One region of the Streptomyces sp. NPDC050315 genome, then DNA from elsewhere that is predicted to be linked to it. Evidence: riboswitches for the same ligand, from Rfam matches in the RefSeq annotation. Region 1 holds a riboswitch; the other holds the start of a gene.

What was found. Region 1 has a riboswitch for cyclic di-AMP ahead of AB0I82_RS31880 (M23 family metallopeptidase). Riboswitches for the same ligand answer to the same signal wherever they lie in the genome.
Region 2: another riboswitch for cyclic di-AMP. It lies ahead of AB0I82_RS29815 (NlpC/P60 family protein); the one in region 1 lies ahead of AB0I82_RS31880 (M23 family metallopeptidase).

Annotation. Positions count from the first base shown of each region.
Region 1 covers NZ_JBFAKN010000010.1:213,104-218,884, reverse strand. The annotation lists gene AB0I82_RS31885 (pitrilysin family protein) at 1-956, shown strand, start outside; cyclic di-AMP (ydaO/yuaA leader) riboswitch at 1,273-1,430, shown strand; gene AB0I82_RS31880 (M23 family metallopeptidase) at 1,443-2,276, shown strand; gene AB0I82_RS31875 (GntR family transcriptional regulator) at 2,524-3,222, shown strand; gene AB0I82_RS31870 (HPr family phosphocarrier protein) at 3,479-3,760, opposite strand; gene AB0I82_RS31865 (GNAT family N-acetyltransferase) at 4,008-5,781, shown strand, end outside.
Region 2 covers NZ_JBFAKN010000009.1:154,233-160,013, reverse strand. The annotation lists gene AB0I82_RS29825 (alpha/beta hydrolase) at 117-938, shown strand; gene AB0I82_RS29820 (hypothetical protein) at 1,333-1,686, shown strand; gene AB0I82_RS29815 (NlpC/P60 family protein) at 1,734-2,885, opposite strand; cyclic di-AMP (ydaO/yuaA leader) riboswitch at 2,893-3,078, opposite strand; gene pcrA (DNA helicase PcrA) at 3,390-5,781, shown strand, end outside.

The sequences.
Region 1 (5,781 bases):
TGCGCAACCGTCTGGACGAGATCCCGCACGAGCTGGCCAACCCGGCCCGGCGCGCCGCGATGGCCCTCTCCAAGGAGCTGTTCCCGGCCACCTCCCGGATGTCCCGGCCGCGCCAGGGCACCGAGGAGACGGTGGCGCGCATCGACGCCGCCGCGGTCCGCGCCTTCTACGAGGCGCATGTACGCCCCGCCACGGCCACCGCCGTCGTCGTCGGCGACTTCGCCGGGGTGGACCTCGACGCGGCGCTGGAGGACACCCTCGGCGCCTGGACCGGCTCCGCCGCCGAGCCGGTGGCCGCCTCGCCCATCACCGCCGACGACAGGGGCCGCGTGGTCATCGTGGACCGCCCCGGCGCCGTCCAGACGCAGCTGCTGATCGGCCGCATCGGTGCCGACCGGCACGACCGCGTCTGGCCGGCCCAGGTGCTCGGCACGTACTGCCTGGGCGGCACGCTCACCTCCCGCCTGGACCGGGTGCTGCGCGAGGAGAAGGGCTACACCTACGGGGTGCGCGCCTTCGGGCAGGTACTGCGCTCCTCCGAGGACGGCACGGGCGCCGCGATGCTCGCCATAAGCGGTTCGGTCGACACGGAGTCCACGGGGCCGGCGCTGGAGGACCTCTGGAAGGTGCTGCGGACGCTGGCCGCCGAGGGCCTGACCGACGCCGAGCGCGACGTGGCGGTGCAGAACCTGGTCGGGGTGGCGCCGCTGAAGTACGAGACGGCCGCGGCCGTCGCCGGGACGCTGGCCGACCAGGTCGAGCAGCACCTCCCCGACGACTTCCAGGCGGAGCTGTACCGGCGGATGGCCGAGACCGGCACGGTCGAGGCGACCGCCGCCGCGGTCAGCGCCTTCCCGGTGGACCGGCTCGTCACGGTCCTGGTGGGCGACGCCGCGCAGATCGCGGAGCCGGTGCGGAAGCTGGGCATCGGCGAGGTGTCGGTCGTCACGGGCTGACGCGGAGCGGGCGGGGGCGGTTGCGGTGGTGAATCGGCCTGCGCGATACGGCGGAAGGCCGGGCCGGAACGCGCCGTACCGGTACCGTCACAGGCTGACTTGAACCGCACCAACACCGCTCACATAGCAGGACATAAAGGGTCCCGGGTCGCTAAAGCGGCCCGGGATCTTTGCTTTTGTCCGGAATGCTGTAGGCGGTTGCCTCCACCTCGTGTGGCGTCCGGCACAAACTCCCGATTCTGTTTGCTGATCGCGAGATGTCCCCTTTAGCGTCGGTCCGGCTGTTCGTCAGAAGTGCGCCGCGCCCGCGGCCGCCGGGCAGTCATCGCCGAGTCCCCGTACGGCGCGAGCCAGGGGAGCCGGGGACCCACATGTCCCCTTGGGGTGAATCGGCGTCCTCCCCGGAGGCCGCCGTAGGAGACCTTCCTGCTCCGAACCCGTCAGCTAACCCGGTAGGCGAGAAGGAAGGAAAGGAGTGCGCCGGTCATGGCGTTCACCCGTGCCACCGGCAAGCACCGCCGCCCCGGCCGTGCTGCCCGGACCACCCGCAACATCGCCGGCATAGCCGCCGCGACCGGCGTCGTCGTCTCCATCGCCTCCCCGGCGCTGGCCGCGAACGAGGACCCGGCCGCCACCGACACCGGCCTGACCCGCGCGATCGCCGAGACCGGTGACCGGGTCGCCGACAACATCGTCGCCCAGGCCGACGCGCAGGAGGAGGCCGCCGAGGTCGCCGCCGCCCGTGCGCAGGTCGAGGAAGCCGCCGTCAAGAGCGCCGAGGCCGCCAAGAAGCAGGCCCAGGAGGCCCAGCGCAAGGCCGCCGCCGAGGCCGCCGAGAAGAAGGCCGCCGCCAAGAAGAAGGCGACGGAGGAGCGCGCCTCGCGCTCCGACGCCCGCACCACCCTCAGCGCCAGTGGCTTCGTCGCGCCGATCGCCGGCAGCTACGTCTCCACGCCGTACAAGGCGTCCAGCGGCCTGTGGTCCTCCGGCAGCCACTCCGGCATCGACTTCCACGCCGCCTCCGGCACCGCTGTCCACGCCGTCGGCGCGGGCACCGTCGTCGAGGCCGGTTGGGGCGGCGCCTACGGCAACAACATCGTCCTGAAGATGGACGACGGCACCTACACCCAGTACGGCCACCTGTCGTCCATCGGCGTCTCGGTCGGCCAGAAGGTCTCCGCGAACCAGCAGATCGGACTGTCCGGCAGCACCGGTAACTCCACCGGCCCGCACCTGCACTTCGAGGCGCGCACCGGCCCGGACTACGGTTCGGACATCGACCCGGTCGCCTACCTGCGCTCGCACGGCGTCAGCGTCTGAGGCCCCGAGCCTCTGAGGAGCGCAGGAACGCTGCGCCTCTGTACCACCCGAAGCCCCGGCCCCCGGCCGGGGCTTCGGCGTCTCCGTATGCGCTCCCGTCCCCGGCTCCCCGGAACTCCCGCCCTTTGGCCAAAAAATATCCATGAATTCGTGACGGCCATCGGAAATGCCGGTCAGGTGTCATAGAGTCACGGAAAAGGCGCCGTCCGGACGGCGTTTCCAGCGGATTACGGCGGAGGCACCGACGATGCGAGGGAACATTTCGGCGCATGCGGTCTGCACGGCGATTCGCGACGACATCGTCTCCGGAACGTTCCCGCCCGGCTCCCGGCTGATCGAGGAACTGCTCGCGTCCCGGTACGGCGTCTCCCGCGTCCCCGTAAGAGAAGCGCTGCGCACACTGGAGTCCGAGGGCTTCGTCACCACGCGGCGGCACGCGGGCGCGTGCGTCGCCGAGCCGACCGAGCAGGAGGCCGCCGACCTCCTGGACATCCGCCTCCTCCTGGAGCCCCTCGGGGCCGCCCGCGCCGCGGCCCGCCGCTCGGCGGCCCACCTGAAGGTACTGCGCGGCCTGGTCCGCCTCGGCCGCGCGAGAGCCCGCCACGGCAACGCCGCCGACCTGCGGCAACTGGACGGCTGGTTCCACGAGACGCTCGCCCAGGCGTCCGGCAGCGCGAGCATGACGGCGCTGCTCACTCAGGTGCGCCGCAAGATCGACTGGGTGTACGCGATCGACCTGGACCACCCGTCGCCCGGCGAGGCGGACCGGTCCTGGCAGGAGCACGGCGCGATCGTGGACGCCGTGGCGCGCGGCGACGCCGAGCGCGCCCGCGCACTGACCGCCGCGCACGTGGAGCACGCGCTGCCCGCCCACCGGCTGCGCCGTCCCGCACCCGCGGTGAGGGAAGCGAAACCGTCCGTAAACACGGCGCGCGTACGGAATTAACACCGCTGCCGTATACAACTCCTGGGGAATTCCGTACCCCTGCTCCGCCGTGCCCGAATTCTTTTTAACCCGGGCCCGAATGTCTTTTGCGCCCAGTCCGGCCGACGCGCGGAATTCCCCGTTTTTCGTCCCGTACTCGACGGCTCCCCGCCCCGCCGCAATGCGAACGGCCCCGCCCGTGACCCGTAAGAGGTCACCGTGGCGGGGCCGTGACGGCGGAACCGGGCGGTGTGCGGCCGCCGGCCTGCCCGAAGGGTCAGACCGTCTCCGGGAGCTCCTCGAGGCCCTCGGAGACGAGCTTCGCCAGGCGGTCCAGCGCGGCGTCGGCGCCGTCGGCGTCCGAGGCCAGCACGATCTCCTCGCCACCCTGGGCGCCCAGGCCCAGGACCGCGAGCATCGAGGCGGCGTTGACGGGGTTGCCGTCGGCCTTGGCGATCGTGACCGGTACGCCGGAAGCGGTGGCCGCACGGACGAAGATCGAGGCGGGGCGGGCGTGCAGACCCTCGGCCCATCCGACATTGACGCGGCGCTCAGCCATGGTGTTGCCCTTCGAGTAGGGAAAGTTGTCTAGACCAGTCTCTCACGGGGGCACCGGTGGTCCGGTGTGCCCAGCCCCGTGAGGGCTCGGATCCTAGAAGTCCAAGCCTGCGTCACGCCCAGGCTGTACGCATGCTGAGACCAGGCCGCACACACCGTCCCGCTCCGGAGTACGTACGGTCGCATCCAGGGCGCTTCCGGGCACTTCGGTCCGCCCCCGGATACGCGCGCGGTCGTACGCTGTCCGCATGGAGACGCCGTCGGATGCCGCCGCCTACCCCGCCCACTGGGAAGCCGACGTGGTGCTGCGCGACGGCGGCACCGCCCGGATCCGCCCCATCACCCCGGACGACGCGCAGCGCCTGGTCTCCTTCTACGAGCAGGTCTCCGACGAGTCGAAGTACTACCGGTTCTTCGCGCCCTACCCCCGGCTCTCCGACCGCGACGTGCACCGCTTCACCCACCACGACTACGTGGACCGAGTGGGGCTCGCCGCCTTCGTGGGCGGCGAGATGATCGCCACCGTCCGGTACGACCGCATCAACGCCGACGGCCGGCCCGCCACCGGCCCCGACGCCGACCAGGCCGAGATCGCCTTCCTCGTACAGGACGCGCACCAGGGCCGCGGCGTCGCCTCCGCGCTCATGGAGCACGCCGCGGCCGTCGCCCGCGAGCGCGGCATCCGCCGCTTCGCCGCCGAGGTGCTGCCCGCCAACACCAAGATGATCAAGGTGTTCACGGACGCCGGGTACACCCAGAAGCGCACCTTCGAAGACGGCGTCGTCCGCCTCGAATTCGACCTGGAACCCACCGAGCAGTCCGTGGCCGTCATGCGCGGCCGCGAGCACCGCGCCGAGGCCCGCTCCGTACAGCGGCTGCTCGCCCCCGGATCGATCGCCGTCATCGGTACGGGGCGCGCCCCCGGAGGCGTCGGCCGCGCCGCCCTCCGGAACATCCTCGACTCCGGCTTCACCGGCCACACGTATGCGGTCAACCACGCCTTCCCCGAAGGCGGCAGCACGCTGGACCCGGAGGGCGTGCCGGCCCACCGCTCTCTCAGGGACATCCCCGGCCCCGTCGACCTGGCCGTCGTCGCCGTGCCCGCCGCGCACGTCCCCGATGTCGTGCGCGACTGCGGCGAACACGGCGTACAGGGGCTGGTCATCCTCACCTCCGGTTACGCGGAGGCCGGCCCCGAAGGACGCGAGAAGCAGCGCGCACTGCTGCGCCAGGCCCGCTCGTACGGCATGCGGCTGGTCGGCCCGAACGCCTTCGGGCTGATCAACACCGCGCCCGCCGTCCGCCTCAACGCCTCCCTCTCGCCCCGGCTGCCCGGCGCGGGCAGGGTCGGCCTCTTCACCCAGTCCGGCGCGATCGGCATCGGGCTGCTGGCCGCCCTCCAGGAGCGCGGCCCCGGAGACGGCGCGATCGCCGGCGTCTCCACCTTCGTGTCGGCCGGCAACCGCGCCGACGTCTCCGGCAACGACCTGCTCCAGTACTGGTATGAGGACCCCGACACCGACGTCGCGCTGCTCTACCTGGAGTCGATCGGCAACCCCCGCAAGTTCACCCGGCTCGCCCGCCGCACCGCCGCCGCCAAGCCCGTCGTGGTCGTCAAGGGTGCCCGGCACAGCGGCACCGTCCCGCTCGGCCACACCGTCCCCACCACCCGCGTCCCCGACGCCACCGTCTCCGCGCTCATGCGGCAGGCCGGCGTCATCCGGGTCGGCACGCTCACCGAACTGATCGACGCGGGGCTGCTGCTCGCCTCCCAGCCGCTGCCCGCCGGCCCCCGGGTGGCGATCCTCGGCAACTCCGAAGCGCTCGCCCTCCTCGCGTACGACGCGTGCCTTACTGAGGGGCTGCGCCCGCAGCGCCCCGATGTCCTGCCCTTCGCCGCCACCACCGCCGACTTCCGCGCGGCGCTGGCCCGGGCCCTGGCCAACGACCGCATCGACGCGGTCGTCCTCACCGCCATCCCCTGGGTCGCCGAGGGCAGCAGCGCGGACCCGGAGGAGATCG
Region 2 (5,781 bases), on a different contig from region 1:
TGCCGAAGCCACCCGAATCCTTCAAAAATCAGGCTACTTGAGAGAGGTCAAGGGCCGTGCGGGTACATATCGGTGATGGTGTTCGGCTCTACTTCGACGTGGAGGGAGCCCAACTGGTGACGGACGGACCGGACATGGCCGAACGGCCGACGATCGTGCTGCTCCACGGGGGGCCGGGGGCGGATCACACCCTGTTCAAACCGGAGCTTTCCGCCGCGGCCGGTTTCGCTCAGGTCATCTATCTGGACCAGCGCGGAAGTGGTCGTTCCGTGCGCAGCGGCCCGCTGCAGTGGACGTGGGAGCGGTGGGCGGACGACGCGATCGACTTCTGCGACGCGCTGGAGATCGAACGGCCAGTTCTCGTCGGTACGTCCAGCGGGGGCTGGGTCGCGCTGCTGGCGGCCATCCGGCACCCGGACCGGTTCGCGGGGCTGGTGCTGGACAGCGTGATGCCCGGCGATACGTACGAACGGCTGGAGATGTTCGAACGGCTGGGAGGTCCGGAGGCCCGGGAGGTCGCGCTGCGCTACTGGGCGGGGGACACGGGCGACGAGATGACCGACGCGTGGGAGCGGATCTGCCTGCCGCTGTACTCGCAGCAGCCGGGCGGGGACGACGTGGCCGACGGAAACCGGCTGCGCCGGGTGCGGTGGAACGACGAAGTGCTGGACCACTTCCGGATGGTGCTGGCGCGGGAGTTCGACCCTTGGCGCGGGCTGGACCAGGTGGCGTGCCGGACGATGATATTGGCCGGCGAGCACGACCCGGTGGCGACCGCTTCGGCGGCCCGCCGCTTCGCGCACCGGCTGAGTCATACGGACGTACGGCTGCACGTATTGGCCAAGGCGGGGCACGGCGTCTTCCGCGAGGCGCCGAAACGGTCAATGGATCTGCTGCGGGACTTCGTGGTGAGCGGCCATGTACCGCGGCTGCATTAGGAATTCCGACCGTACGGTCGAATTCCGTGACGCGTGACGGAAATGATTGAGCGCTGGATCGTTTCTCGTGACTGGTGTGGCACCAGTTATCCCGCGTTCCCCTCGCGACAGCAAAGCACCAGAGCGCTTCCGATAGGTCCGTGGCTGGTTCGGTACGGCGGCGGCCCGTGACAAGGGGGAGCGGGCCGCCGCCGTACCTCGGCGGGGGCGGTCGACGGCCGTCGGGGCGGATCCGACGGCGATGGGGAGCCGACCGCCTGGACGAGGACGCTAAACCTCCCGGGGGCGATGAGGCGGGGCATTGCCGGTACTTGTCCATTCCACTGCCGTGGATTGCTCGCTTCCGGCCACCGGGTGACAGGTACCGACGGAGGCGGGACTACGATCGACCACTATGGACGTAGTGATCAATGTGTTCGTCGCGCTGCACATCATCGGCATCGCCTCGCTGCTCGGCGGCTTCCTCACGCAGATGAAGGCGATGGGCGCGGGCACCGCCCGCTTCGTGCCCGCGATGCTGCACGGCGCGATCACGATGCTGGTGACCGGCGTCATCCTGGTCGGCCTGAACCAGATGCAGGACTACTCGGTCAACAACATCAAGATCGGCGTCAAGCTCGCCGTCCTGATCGTGATCCTCGGGCTGGTCTACGTGAAGCGCGACGAGGAGAAGGTGGAGAAGCCGCTCTTCGGGCTCGTCGGCCTGCTCACGGTCGTCAACATCTTCCTCGCGCTCCTCTGGACGTGAGTCGGACCCGGCCCGACAGGGCCGGGTCCGACTCACGTCCGGTCGCGTCAGGCCGGTCGTACGCTCCCGTAGATCGGCATGTAGTAGATCGACTCCACGCGTACGTTCGTGCCCGGCTTCGGCGCGTGGATCATCTTGCCGTCGCCGATGTACATCCCGACGTGGCTGATGTCGTCGTAGAAGAAGACCAGGTCACCGGGTTGCAGATCGCCCGTCGCGACCCGCGTGCCGACCTTCACCTGGTCCCAGGTCGTCCGCGGCAGCGAGACGCCCGCCGCCTTCCAGGCCGCCTGGGTGAGCCCCGAGCAGTCGTACGACGTGGGGCCGGTCGCGCCCCATACGTACGGCTTTCCGATCTGCGCGCGGGCGAAGGCGATCGCCTTCTCCGCCTTGGTCGCGTACGTACCATCGGGCACGTCGGGCGTCCCGGCGTCGGAGCCCGAGCCGGTCCCGGTGTCCGACCCGCCGTCCTGCTGCTCCCGCCGCTCGCGCTCGGCCTGCTCCCGCGCCAGCTCCTCCGCCTTGCGCTGCGCCTCGGCCTTCTTCTTGCGCTCCAGCTCCGCCAGCCGTTCCTTCTCCTGGGCGGTCAGCCGGGACAGCAGCTGCCGGGCCTCGGTCAGCTTGTCCTGGACGTCCTGCTTGGACGTCTTCAGCGACTCCTGGGACTTCTGCAGCTCCTCCAGGCTCCGGATCGCCTGCGCCCGCTGGCGCCCGGCCTGCGCCTGCTGGTCCTGGTAGTCGGCGACCGCCTCCTGCTGGCGGCCGGTGAGCCGCTCCATGAGGTGGTTGCGGTCCACGAACTGCTGCGGGTCCCGGGCCAGCATCAGCTGGGCGGTCGGGCTCAGCCCGCCGGAGCGGTACTGCGCGGAGGCGAAGGTGCCCAGCTCGCGCCGGGCCTCGTTCATCTTCTCGGTCCGCCGGGCCGCGGCGTCCCGCAGCTCGTCCACCTTCTCGCGCTGCGTGCCGGCGCGCTCCTTGGCGGCGTTGTACTTCTGGGTGGCGACCTCGGCCTGCCGGTACAGGCCGTCGACCTTCTTCTTGACCTCTTCTATGGAGGGCTTGGGGTTTCCGGGGGCCGCGTCCGCGCTCTGGGTGAGCAGCGTGACGGAGGCGAGCGCCGCGGTGGTGAGCCCGGCCGCCGTACGGCGGTGCGCGGGCACGGCGAGAATGCGGGTGCGCGGCTTGCGATGAGACGCCAAGGCCGGCGACTCCTTCCGTGGACCGCCTACCGGGTTAGCTGTCGGGTTCGGGCGGGTGCCGCATCGCTGTCGCTGCGGCGTACTACGGAAGGTGCCCTACGGTCCGTACGGATCGCTCCGTGCGGCCCGATTCACCCCGGTGGTGCGTGTGGGTCCCCGGCTCCGGCCGCCCTGGGTGCGGCGGTACGGACTCGGCGGGGCGGCCCGTGCCGGCGCTTTCGCCGGGCGGTGGGGCGGGCTGCCCGGTCGGCACGGTAACCAACTCGTGTGACTCCTGTGAAGGCTGATGTTCGATATGCCCGATACATTTCCGTGATCTCGCCGTGTCCGGTCCGATGCGGGACCACTTCCGATCACGGGCTGTCCGGTGGTGTTCTCCGCCCGTGACCGCCCGCGTTGTGCCGTATCCTCCGCGCCCCCGCATCCCCGCTGTATCCCCGCGATTCCCCGGAATTCCGCGGCCGGGACCGCGTTGTCGGTGGGGCGGCCTAGACTCGGTGGGCGATGAGCAGCCTCTTTGACGACAGCTTCCTGGCGGACCTCGGACCTCCCGAGCCTCACGACGAGGAGCCGCCCCCTCCCGAGGACGACGATCCCCGTCCGGCACCGGAGGCGGGCCCGGCCGACCTCTTCGGGGGCGAGTTCGGCGCGCCCGTGGAGCGGGAGCCGTACTACCGCGACGGCGCCGCCCGCCCCGCGGTGGACCCGGCCGCCCTGCTGGAGGGGCTGAACGACCAGCAGAAGGCCGCCGTGGTGCACAGCGGCGGCGCGCTGCTCATCGTCGCCGGCGCCGGCTCCGGCAAGACCCGTGTCCTCACGCACCGCATCGCGCATCTGCTCGGCGCGCGCGGCGTCCACCCCGGCCAGATCCTCGCGATCACGTTCACGAACAAGGCCGCGGGCGAGATGAAGGAGCGCGTCGAGGACCTGGTGGGCCCGCGCGCCAACGCCATGTGGGTGTCGACCTTCCACAGCGCCTGCGTGCGCATCCTGCGCCGCGAGTCCAAGAAGCTGGGCTTCACGTCGTCGTTCTCGATCTACGACGCCGCCGACTCCAAGCGCCTGATGGCCCTGGTCTGCCGCGATCTGGACCTGGACCCCAAGCGCTTCCCGCCCAAGTCCTTCAGCGCCAAGGTCTCCAACCTCAAGAACGAGCTCATCGACGAGGAGACCTTCGCCGGGACGGCCGCGGACGGCTTCGAGAAGACGCTGGCCGAGGCGTACACGATGTACCAGGCGCGGCTGCGCGAGGCCAACGCCCTGGACTTCGACGACATCATCATGACGACGGTGAATCTGCTCCAGGCGTTCCCGGACGTCGCGGACCACTACCGCCGCCGCTTCCGGCACGTGCTGGTCGACGAGTACCAGGACACCAACCACGCCCAGTACACCCTCGTGCGCGAGCTGGTCGGCCCCGGGACGCCCGAGGTGCCCGCCGCCGAGCTGTGCGTCGTGGGCGACGCCGACCAGTCGATCTACGCCTTCCGCGGCGCCACGATCCGTAACATCCTCCAGTTCGAGGAGGACTATCCGGACGCCACCACGATCCTGCTGGAGCAGAACTACCGCTCCACGCAGACGATCCTCTCGGCCGCCAACGCCGTCATCGAGCGCAACGAGAACCGCCGCCCGAAGAACCTCTGGACGGACGCCGGCACGGGCCCGAAGATCATCGGCTATGTCGCCGACACCGAGCACGACGAGGCGCAGTTCGTCGCCGACGAGATCGACCGGCTGACGGACGCGGGCGAGACCAAGGCCGGCGACGTCGCGATCTTCTACCGCACGAACGCCCAGTCCCGTGTCTTCGAGGAAGTCTTCATCCGGGTCGGGCTGCAGTACAAGGTCGTCGGCGGCGTGCGCTTCTATGAGCGCAAGGAGGTCCGGGACGTCCTCGCGTACCTGCGCGTGCTGGCCAACCCGGAGGACGCCGTCCCGCTCCGCCGGATCATGAACGTGCCGAAGCGCGGCATCGGCGACCGCGCCGAAGCCATGATCGAAGCGCTCGCGCTGCGCGAGAAGATCACCTTCCCGCAGGCGCTGCGCCGCGTCGACGAGGCGTACGGCATGGCGGCGCGCTCCGCGAACGCCGTCAAGCGCTTCAACACGCTCATGGAGGAGCTGCGGACCATCGCCGAGTCCGGCGCCGGTCCCGCGACCGTCCTGGAAGCGGTCCTGGAGCGTACGGGCTATCTGGCCGAGCTCCAGGCATCCACGGACCCGCAGGACGAGACCCGCATCGAGAACCTCCAGGAACTGGCGGCGGTCGCCCTCGAATTCGAGCAGGACCGCGACGAGGACAATCCGGGCACCCTCTCCGACTTCCTGGAGCAGGTCGCCCTGGTCGCCGACTCCGACCAGATCCCCGACGAGGACGAGGAGGGCACGGGCGTCATCACGCTGATGACGCTCCACACCGCCAAGGGCCTCGAATTCCCGACCGTCTTCCTGACCGGCATGGAGGACGGCGTCTTCCCGCACATGCGCGCCCTCGGCCAGACCAAGGAGCTGGAGGAGGAGCGGCGGCTGGCGTACGTCGGCATCACGCGCGCCCAGGAGCGCCTGTACCTCACGCGCTCCACGATGCGCAGCGCTTGGGGCCAGCCCCAGTACAACCCGCAGTCCCGCTTCCTGGAGGAGATCCCGGACGAGTACGTCGAGTGGAAGCGGACCGGCCCCGCGACGCCGTCCGCGTCCATGGGCGGGCTGTCCTCCGGCCTGTCCGGCGGCGGCTTCGGGGCCGCGTCGTCCGTCTCCTCCTCGCGGAGCAAGGCGGGACCGAGCGGCTTCGCGACCCGGCGGGCGAAGGACCGCCCGGTGGCCGCGCTGGCGATCGGCGACCGCGTCACGCACGACAGCTTCGGGCTGGGCACGGTCGTCGGCGTGAAGGGCA